One region of the Marinobacter nanhaiticus D15-8W genome, then DNA from elsewhere that is predicted to be linked to it. Evidence: predicted binding sites of a transcription regulator. Region 1 holds the regulator's gene; the other holds the start of a gene.
The links. Region 1 encodes FliA, which starts transcription of late flagellar genes. Its sites were predicted from a motif close to CTAAAGTTTNNNNNNNNNNNGCCGNTAA; they were not measured.
Positions count from the first base shown of each region.

Region 2: the regulator FliA is predicted to act here: its motif matches at 2,339-2,366, upstream of RE428_RS19785 (methyl-accepting chemotaxis protein).

Region 1 is NZ_AP028878.1:3,310,482-3,314,801, forward strand. Features, by position in the region: gene RE428_RS14680 (chemotaxis protein CheA) at 1-1,270, opposite strand, end outside; gene RE428_RS14685 (protein phosphatase CheZ) at 1,284-2,069, opposite strand; gene cheY (chemotaxis response regulator CheY) at 2,086-2,472, opposite strand; gene RE428_RS14695 (RNA polymerase sigma factor FliA) at 2,698-3,435, opposite strand; gene RE428_RS14700 (MinD/ParA family protein) at 3,525-4,320, opposite strand, start outside.
Region 2 is NZ_AP028878.1:4,416,206-4,420,525, reverse strand. Features, by position in the region: gene RE428_RS19800 (branched-chain amino acid ABC transporter substrate-binding protein) at 1-62, opposite strand, end outside; gene RE428_RS19795 (tetratricopeptide repeat protein) at 265-1,272, opposite strand; gene RE428_RS19790 (MarR family winged helix-turn-helix transcriptional regulator) at 1,686-2,195, shown strand; gene RE428_RS19785 (methyl-accepting chemotaxis protein) at 2,395-3,966, shown strand; gene lon (endopeptidase La) at 4,224-4,320, opposite strand, start outside.

The DNA.
Region 1 (4,320 bases):
GCATGACGGCGGACTGGAGGTCGGTGGTCACCACATCCAGGTTGGACACGGCTTTCTGCAATTGCTCGTCTTCGCTAGACGCACCCAGACGTTCCAGCCGGTTACGTACCAGTACCAGCTCGCCTACCATGTTCATGATGTCGTCAAGGCGCTTGGTGTCGACGCGAACAGTTGTTTCCGCGGCCGGCGTCGAATCCCGCGGCGGAACGGCTGGAGCTGCCGCGGCAGCCGGCGCTTCGGCCTTCTTACTGTCCTTGGCCCCGGCGGGCGCCTTTGCTGCCGGCTTCTCCGCTTTCGCGGATTCAGGCTTGGGTTCAGCCTTTACTGGCTCGACTTTGGGCTTTTCGGCCTTGACCTCACCGTCAACTTCGCCAGGGCCCTTGCCCTTACCATGCAATTCATCGAGCAGGGACTCGAACTCATCGTCCGAAATCAGGTCGCCACCACCCGCCGGCGCACTGTCACCCTTGCCTTGTGCCGGCGATTTCTCGTCAGCGGCGCCGGGAGCAGCACCCTTGAACTGACCCTTGCCGTGCAACTCGTCCAGCAGGGATTCAAATTCGTCGTCGCTGATGTCGTCGCCGCCGCTCGCGGCACCAACACTGCTGTCATCGGCAGCAGCCTGTGGCGCACCGCCGTGCTGGCCCTTGCCATGGAGGTTGTCCAGCAACTGCTCGAATTCGTCGTCGGAAATTTCATCATCACCCGAAGACGACTCAGCCGTGCCCGACTTTCCATCATCTTCGCCTTCAAGGGCATCGAGGAGCTTCTCGAACTCGTCATCGGTGATATCGCCGTCATCAGCCTTCGGGCGTTCGACAGTTTCAGGGGCCTCTTCCACTGATTCGACGGGCGCCTCTTCGACAGGCTCATCCGCGCCCTGAGGCAGCGCGAGCTTGTCAAGGGCCGCAATCAGGGCCGGATCGGCCGGCGTCGGCTCTTCACGGTTACGGACCTGGTCGAACATCGAGTTAACGTTGTCCAACGCTTCCAGAACCACGTCCATCAGCTCCGAATCCACCCGGCGCTTATGATTGCGCAGGGTATCGAAGACGTTTTCCGCCGAGTGACAACAGTTGACCAGGGCTTCAAGTTGCAGGAAGCCCGCACCGCCCTTAACTGTGTGGAAACCCCGGAAGATGGCATTCAGGAGATTGCTGTCGTCCGGGTTCTGCTCGAGATCGACCAACTGCTCGGACAACTTTTCCAGTATTTCACCGGCCTCTACCAGAAAATCCTGGAGAATCTCTTCGTCAGCATCAAACGCCATACGGTGTCCTCAATCAAAAACCAAGGCTAGACAGGAGATCATCAACATCATCCTGGCCTGAGACGACATCTTCGCGCTCTTGAGCGCGCATCTGGGGCCCTTCACCTTTCTCGATACTCTCCTTGATCTCGCCCAGTTCGTGGACCGTTCCGGTGATCTGATCGACATGGCTGGCCATGACCACAAGGCTCAGCAGGTGTTCTTCAACTTCCTTGACCAACGTGGTCACCTTCTGGATAACCTGACCTGTCAGGTCCTGGAAATCCTGTGCCAGCAGGATTTCAGAGAGGTGCCCATAGAGCAGCTCCGCATCGTTGGCGGTATGTTCGAAAAAGTTATCGATCCGCTGGTAGAGTTCCCGGAACTCGCTCGGTCCGATTTCGCGGCGGCGCAGCTTGTGCCATTCCTCCCGTATTGCCTGGGCCTGCTCGCGCATGGCGTTGGCCTTGGGCATCGCCTCTTCCACCAGGTCCATGGTGCGATTGGCCGCATTACCGGTCATCTGCACGACATAGGTCAGGCGGTCCGAGGCGTCGGACATCTTAGACAGGGCTTCCTGCTGCTCTGCGTTCTGCGGATCGATCTGGAAATTACGGATCGCTTCGTGGAGGCTTCGGGTCAAACGACCCACTTCCCGGTAAAGGCTCTGGTCGCGAACCTCGTTGAGATCATTGATCAGGCGCATCGCCGACGCGTAGTCGCCGGCATCCACCATATTCTTGAGTTCCCCAGCCTGAAGCTGGAGTTTCTCGACGACTTCAGGGTCGAGCTTACCGGTGTTGTTCTTTGGATTGCCCATGATGGCGCTCTGATACTCAGGACTGGATACGTTCGAAGATTTTTTCGATCTTTTCCTTCAGGACAGCCGCCGTGAACGGCTTAACCACGTAACCGTTCACCCCGGCCTGGGCCGCGGCAACGATCTGGTCGCGCTTGGCTTCCGCAGTCACCATAAGCACCGGTAGATTCTTAAGACTGTCGTCGGCGCGAACGGCCTGTAACAGCTCGAATCCGGACATACCGGGCATGTTCCAGTCGGTCACCAGGAAATCGTACTTGCCGCTTTTCAGCATCGGCAACGCCGTGTTGCCATCATCCGCTTCGTCGGTATTGGTAAAGCCCAGGTCGCGAAGCAGATTCTTGATGATCCGCCGCATCGTGGAAAAGTCGTCCACGATCAGGATTTTCATGTTCTTGTCCAATTGGACCTCCACTCATTAATGCCGGGAATAGCAACGACTCTTGGCCCTGGCCACCCGCGTAGTGCGTCTATGGGAGCTGGCACCTCCCACCTCACGGATGCACTTCACCAGCCTGGCACTTTCGAAGCATTGCCTATTCTGTCCGCTGGGCGCGATCTGTAAAGCGCCCGTTACCAAAAACTACACTTTACGTATGAGCACGTTACGCGTGTGCGATCCGGTTACTCAGGCGGCCTGCCATCCGCTCAGCCGCGCTTTCAGGCGCAACGCCGCCTGGCTATGGATCTGGCTGACCCGACTCTCGCTCACGCCGATCACTGCACCGATCTCTTTCAGGTTGAGCTCTTCCTGGTAGTAGAGACTCAGTACCAGCTTCTCGCGCTCCGGCAAACTGGTGATCGCGTCCGCCAGGCTGCGCCGGAAACCTTCAGACGAAAGCGCTTCGAACGGTGCATCAGGAACAGCGTCTTCTTCGTTTATCGGCACCTCGCCGGATTCATTTAGCTCATCGAGACTAAAAAGTCGGCCACCGTTAGAATCTGCCAGGCAGGCGTGGTATTCGGAAAGGGACATGTCTAGCTCGTCAGCCACCTCGGCGTCGATGGCCTCGCGCCCGGTCCGGTCTTCTACAGCCTTGATGGCCTGGGCGATACGACGGGAATTACGGTGAACCGAACGCGGTACCCAGTCGCCCTTGCGGATCTCATCCAAGATGGCGCCCCGAATACGGATACCGGCGTAGGTTTCGAACGATGCGCCCTTGGACGCCTCGTATTTCTGCGCAGCTTCCAGCAGCCCGATCATGCCGGCCTGCATGAGATCTTCCAGCTGCACAGAGGCAGGTAAACGCGCCAGGAGATGCAGCGCGATTTTCTTAACCAGCGGCGCATGCTGCTCGACAAGGTCATGGGCCTTGCGTTCGCTGGTTTGGTGATAGATTCCCAGGCCTTTTGCCAACTTCATGAATCCGGATTGCCCAAATCAGGGAGCCTTTGGTTCTATCGGAGACTCCAGAGAATAAATGACCGTCAAATCCGTCAGTCGGTTACGCCTCAGGCTTCCACCAGACGCTCGACGAAGAATTCAAGGTGACCGCGGGGCGATGACGGCAACGGCCAGTTGTCGACCTTCTGCGCCAAGGCCTTGATCGCTAGCGACGCTTTGGCCCGCGGATAGGCATCGAGCACGGCACGCTGCCGCTGTACCGCTTTCTTGACGGCTTCGTCGTAAGGAACCATGCCCACATATTGTAGCGCAACATCCAAGAAGCGCTCGGTTACGCGGGTTAACTTCCCGAAAAGATGCTTGCCTTCCTGCTCGTTGCGGACCTGGTTGGCCAGGATGCGAAAACGGTTGACGCCATAATCACGGTTCATCAGCTTGATGAGCGCGTAGCAATCGGTAATGGATGTGGGTTCGTCGCAGACTACCAGCAACAGTTCCTGCGAGGCCCGGAGAAAACTGACGACGCCCTCGGAAATCCCCGCCGCGGTGTCGACGATCAGTACGTCGATCTGATCGCCAAGCTCGCTGAAGGCATTGATCAGACCCGCATGCTCCATAGCGGTGAGCTGGGTCATGCGCTGGGTGCCGGAGGAGGCAGGCACGATTTTGATGCCGCCAGGACCATCCACCAGGACCTCCCGCAGCTCGCATTCGCCCGACAGCACGTCAGCCAGGTTGTGATGCGCAGTGATGCCCAGCAGTACGTCGATGTTGGCCAGTCCCAGATCGGCGTCCAGAACGACAACACGACGCCCCATTTGGGCCAGGGCGATTGCCAGGTTGACTGAGACGTTGCTCTTGCCAACGCCCCCCTTGCCGCCGGATACGGCAATTACCTGAACC
Region 2 (4,320 bases), 1.1 Mb from region 1:
GCCGCCATAACCGCCAGGGAAGCGCCGACCCCGACAACAAGCTTGTTCAGTTTGGTTTTCATTTTGGTGTGTCCTGCCTTGAATATCTCTGAGAACTTTCTTGGTGTTTTTTGCAGTCACGAGGGGCGACCCTTGCGTGACGATGCAACAAACAAACACCACCCGTTCTTCGTTGTCAAGAAACGACTCAAGAAGATGCGGCTGAAACGTCCAGCATCCTCTCAAGTCGCGATGTTCGAGAAACAGGCAGGGTTCGTGCCAGTATCAGGTTGATGGCGGTGTGAGGTCGACGTCGTCAATCTCGTCAGGGCTGACCAGTTGCTTGAACTGCTCGAAATCCCGCAGGCGGTCGAAGCTTGGATCCACTGACGCGTCGTCGCGGTAGGCTTCGGACATCTCGATGGCGCTGGCGAGAGACTTGATAGCGTCTTCCCAGCGGCCGATCTCGGCATAGGCGCAAGCCAGTTGGTAATGCGCGTGACCGTTGTCCGGCGCCAACTTGAGAGCGCGCAGGCATAGGCTGATGGCCCACAGCGGTTCGTTCAGTTCCAGTACGGCATCGGCCTTGTAGCTCAACGCTTCCACGTCATCCGGACGCAGGTCGAGGATCTGGTCGTAGACGGAAATCTTGTTCTGTTGGGATGTTTCCTGACTGGCCTTGAGCCAGAGGGAGTGCACTTCATTGGTGCGCTCGATCTCTTCCTGGTTCCGGTTGATGATGTCAGATTTCTGCTGCAGTTGCTCCTCGATGAACTTGAGGCGCTTTTCGTATTCCACCACCAGTTCATTCACGCGTTTCTCGGCCACACTGTGCAACTGGTTGCGCATATCGCGGATGGAGTTCCAGCCAATCACGACCAGGATCGAGGTGGCGCCCGCAATCAGGTAGAAGAAGTAGGTCACCGTGTCGGTGGCGTAGGACATGGTCTTGTCCGCCACCGTGAGCTCCTTGTCTACCACCTTTTCGATGAGTTCGGCGCGAGTGTTCTGCATTTCACTGCGCAGGCTCTTGACCTCGTCCAGCAGGTAGCGTTCGACGAATGGGTTGTAAAGCGGTTCGTCCAGGCTCTCCACCCGTTCGCGTACATCTTCGGCATCGGCGCCATCTGGCGCTGCAGCTTCCGGGCCCTCAACCACCGTTTGGGCGTTGGCCAGGGGTAGAGCGGCGAGCGTCAATAGCAGGGCGGTTACGCTGGCTCGGATGGCCTGGCCAGGTTTAATCACTGTGAGAGATGGGCAGATTTGGGGGAACCATCCTCTGAATGTCGTCATGGCAATCCTGCGGTTGTCTTAAAGCACAAACGTGTTTGGGCGCATGAATGTATTTTGAAGCATAAACGTTCAATGGGGCGCCAGCGCAGTCCTTTGAAGGCGCGTTGGGCGCAAGACTCCAGCATAGTGCCTCAGCCGACGGTATGAGGCAAAGGCCTGTTAAAGCTTCTGATTAGACTTTAAGCGAATAAATAGTTAGAGTTATAAATAATGTTTCGTGACCCCGCCTGCATACCCGGGGCGATCTGCGCTGAAGTATAGTGCTGAAAAGACTGGCAACCTCCATGCCGGCCTTTCCCCAAGCGTCTTACGGGTCAAACAGGGTAGTAATATTTGACGAGAAAGTTTTGTACTCAAAAAAGATGGGGCTTTATAATCGCGAACTTGCCGATCCGGCAGAGTGGAATACAGTCATGAATAATTATGAGCAGGTGCTTGTCGCTCTCAGGCGTGTCATTCGCGCGACTGATCTTCATTCGAAGCGACTCAGTAAAAATGCCGGACTTACGGCGCCGCAATTGTTGATCATGCGCACCATTCGCGACCTGGGCCAAGTCACGATCGGCACCATTGCCGACAAGGTGAGCTTGAGTCAGGCGACGGTGACCACGATCCTTGACCGCCTTGAGCATCGCAAGCTGGTTTATCGAGTACGCAGTACCTCGGACAAGCGCAAGGTTCACGCCCACCTTACCGAAGAAGGTGCCGACCTCCTGGCGTCGGCCCCGCAGCCGCTGCAGGAAGAGTTCATCCAGAAGTTCCAGAACCTTCATGAGTGGGAGCAGAGCATGATCGTCGCCGCGCTGCAGCGGGTTGCGAACATGATGGATGCCGACGAAATCGACGCCTCGCCGCTGCTCGATGTCGGGCCCGTCAACCGTGAGGACGGCTGGAAGGCCCAGAAGAAACGTCAGTCAGGTTGATCCTTCCTCCGACATTAGTCGATTAGCAATCCTACTAATTTCGCACTTTCCCTATATTGCCGGCCCGGTTTTTCGTGTCTATTGCGCGAAATCGCCTGGGCTGCGCGATCACAATCAACGCATTCCAGAGTCTATATTTTGTAGTAAAGGTTCGAAGGATTCGGCCGATACGACGACAAATAATTGATGAGCTGCTGCTATGCGTAAAAATCTCCCCGTCACCCAGCGCGAAGTCAGGATGGCAGATGGTGGTCGTCTGATCACCACTACCAACCTCAAGGGCGTTATCACCTATTGCAACGATGAGTTCGTGGCGATCAGTGGTTTTGACCGTGAGGAACTGATCGGCCAGGCCCATAACATCATTCGCCATCCGGATATGCCACCTTCGGTGTTCAAACATATGTGGGACACGCTAAAGGCTGGCAAAGCATGGATGGGCGTGGTCAAGAATCGCTGTAAGAACGGCGACCACTATTGGGTCAGCGCCTACGTCACGCCGGTACACGAGAACGGCCAGATGGTCGGTTACGAGTCGGTGCGTACCGCTCCGACCCGTGATCAGGTTGGTCGGGCGGAGAAGCTCTACAAACAGCTTAACGGCGGCAAGAGTAGCGTTGTCCAGCTGGCCAACCTGCGTAATGTATTCTTGGTTGCGCTGCCGCTGGCGCTGTCATTGATCGCTAGCGTTGCCGCCATCCTGTGGGCATCGCCAGCAGTGGCTATTGGCGTTGTCGTGGCTGGACATATCGTCGCTGGTCTGACGCTGCGAGGGATGATCGACGGCCAGATGAAGCAGTTGGTGAGTTTGCGGGACGATGCCTTCACCGATCCCTTGATCGCGATGACCTATACCGACCAGCGCGGGCGTTTCGGCCAGTTGGCTATGCTGCTGATTAGCGAGCAGGCACGCCTGCGCACTGCCCTGGCGCGTATCGAGGATCAGGCCCATATCCTGGCGGGCCATGCCAAGACCAGTCACGATGCCATCAGCGAAGGGGCGAGTTATATCGCCAAGCAGCGTGCCGAGACTGACCAGACCGCGTCGGCGATCAACGAAATGACAGCCTCGATCCATGAGGTGGCTGAAAACGTCGGGCGTAACGCCAAGGAAGCGGAAGCCGCCAACGATCATGCCGCCCAAGGTTCCAAGCTCTCCCGGGAAGCGCTGAAGTCGATCGAGACCCTGGTCGAGCGCGTGCACGAGGTCGGCAATGCCGTCGAGGCCCTGGGTCAGTCTACCGAGAGCATTGGCGAGGCCGCCAACCTGATCTCGGATATCGCCGACCAGACGAACCTGTTGGCATTGAATGCGGCGATCGAGGCCGCTCGTGCCGGTGAACAGGGACGCGGCTTTGCCGTGGTTGCGGATGAAGTGAGGTCGCTGGCAGCCCGGACCCGGGATTCCACCAGTCGTATCCACAACGTTGTTGAGGATTTTCGCAAGCAGGTTGGATCAGCGGTCAACGCCGCTCGCGAAGGCGAGATCGTGGCAGGCTCCGGGTTGGACAAGGTGCGCGAGGCCGAGCGTACCCTGAGCGAGATCGTCGAGTCCATCAGCCGTATTACCGACCGTTTCCTGCAGATGTCGGCGGCGGTGGAGCAACAGAGTCAGGTTTCCGAAGAGATCAACCGCCAGGTGGTCAACATCGCTGAACTGGCAGACAGTAGTACTGACAGGGCTGACAAGGCGGATAAGGTCAGTAACGAGCTTAAGCAGTTCTCCCGAGGTCTGCATGACTTGGTCGCCCGTTTCATCGGCAAGCGGTAGTTTTGCGGAGATTGCCCGTACGTAATCGGCGTGCGGGCAAAAATGCGAGCATAAAAAAAGGCGCCACAAACGTGGCGCCTAATGGGCTCTTCTCAGATGACAGGAATTCGACGCGATTGCGATGAATCCAATGATTAGAAGTGTAAGGATCGCTCGGTATTCCAGCCATAGTGGATTGCGCGTACGGGTTTCCCCCGACCCTGCAGCCCTGTGATTGCAAGGGCTACAGGGGTTGTCGTAAAAATACTACACGCCGCTCAGTGTACACTCGCACCGGCCCGGGTCTTGTGGCCAAAGCAGACCGTGTAGACGTCGGAGAAATGTTTGGCGAAATGCACCTCGATCCCCTCCTTC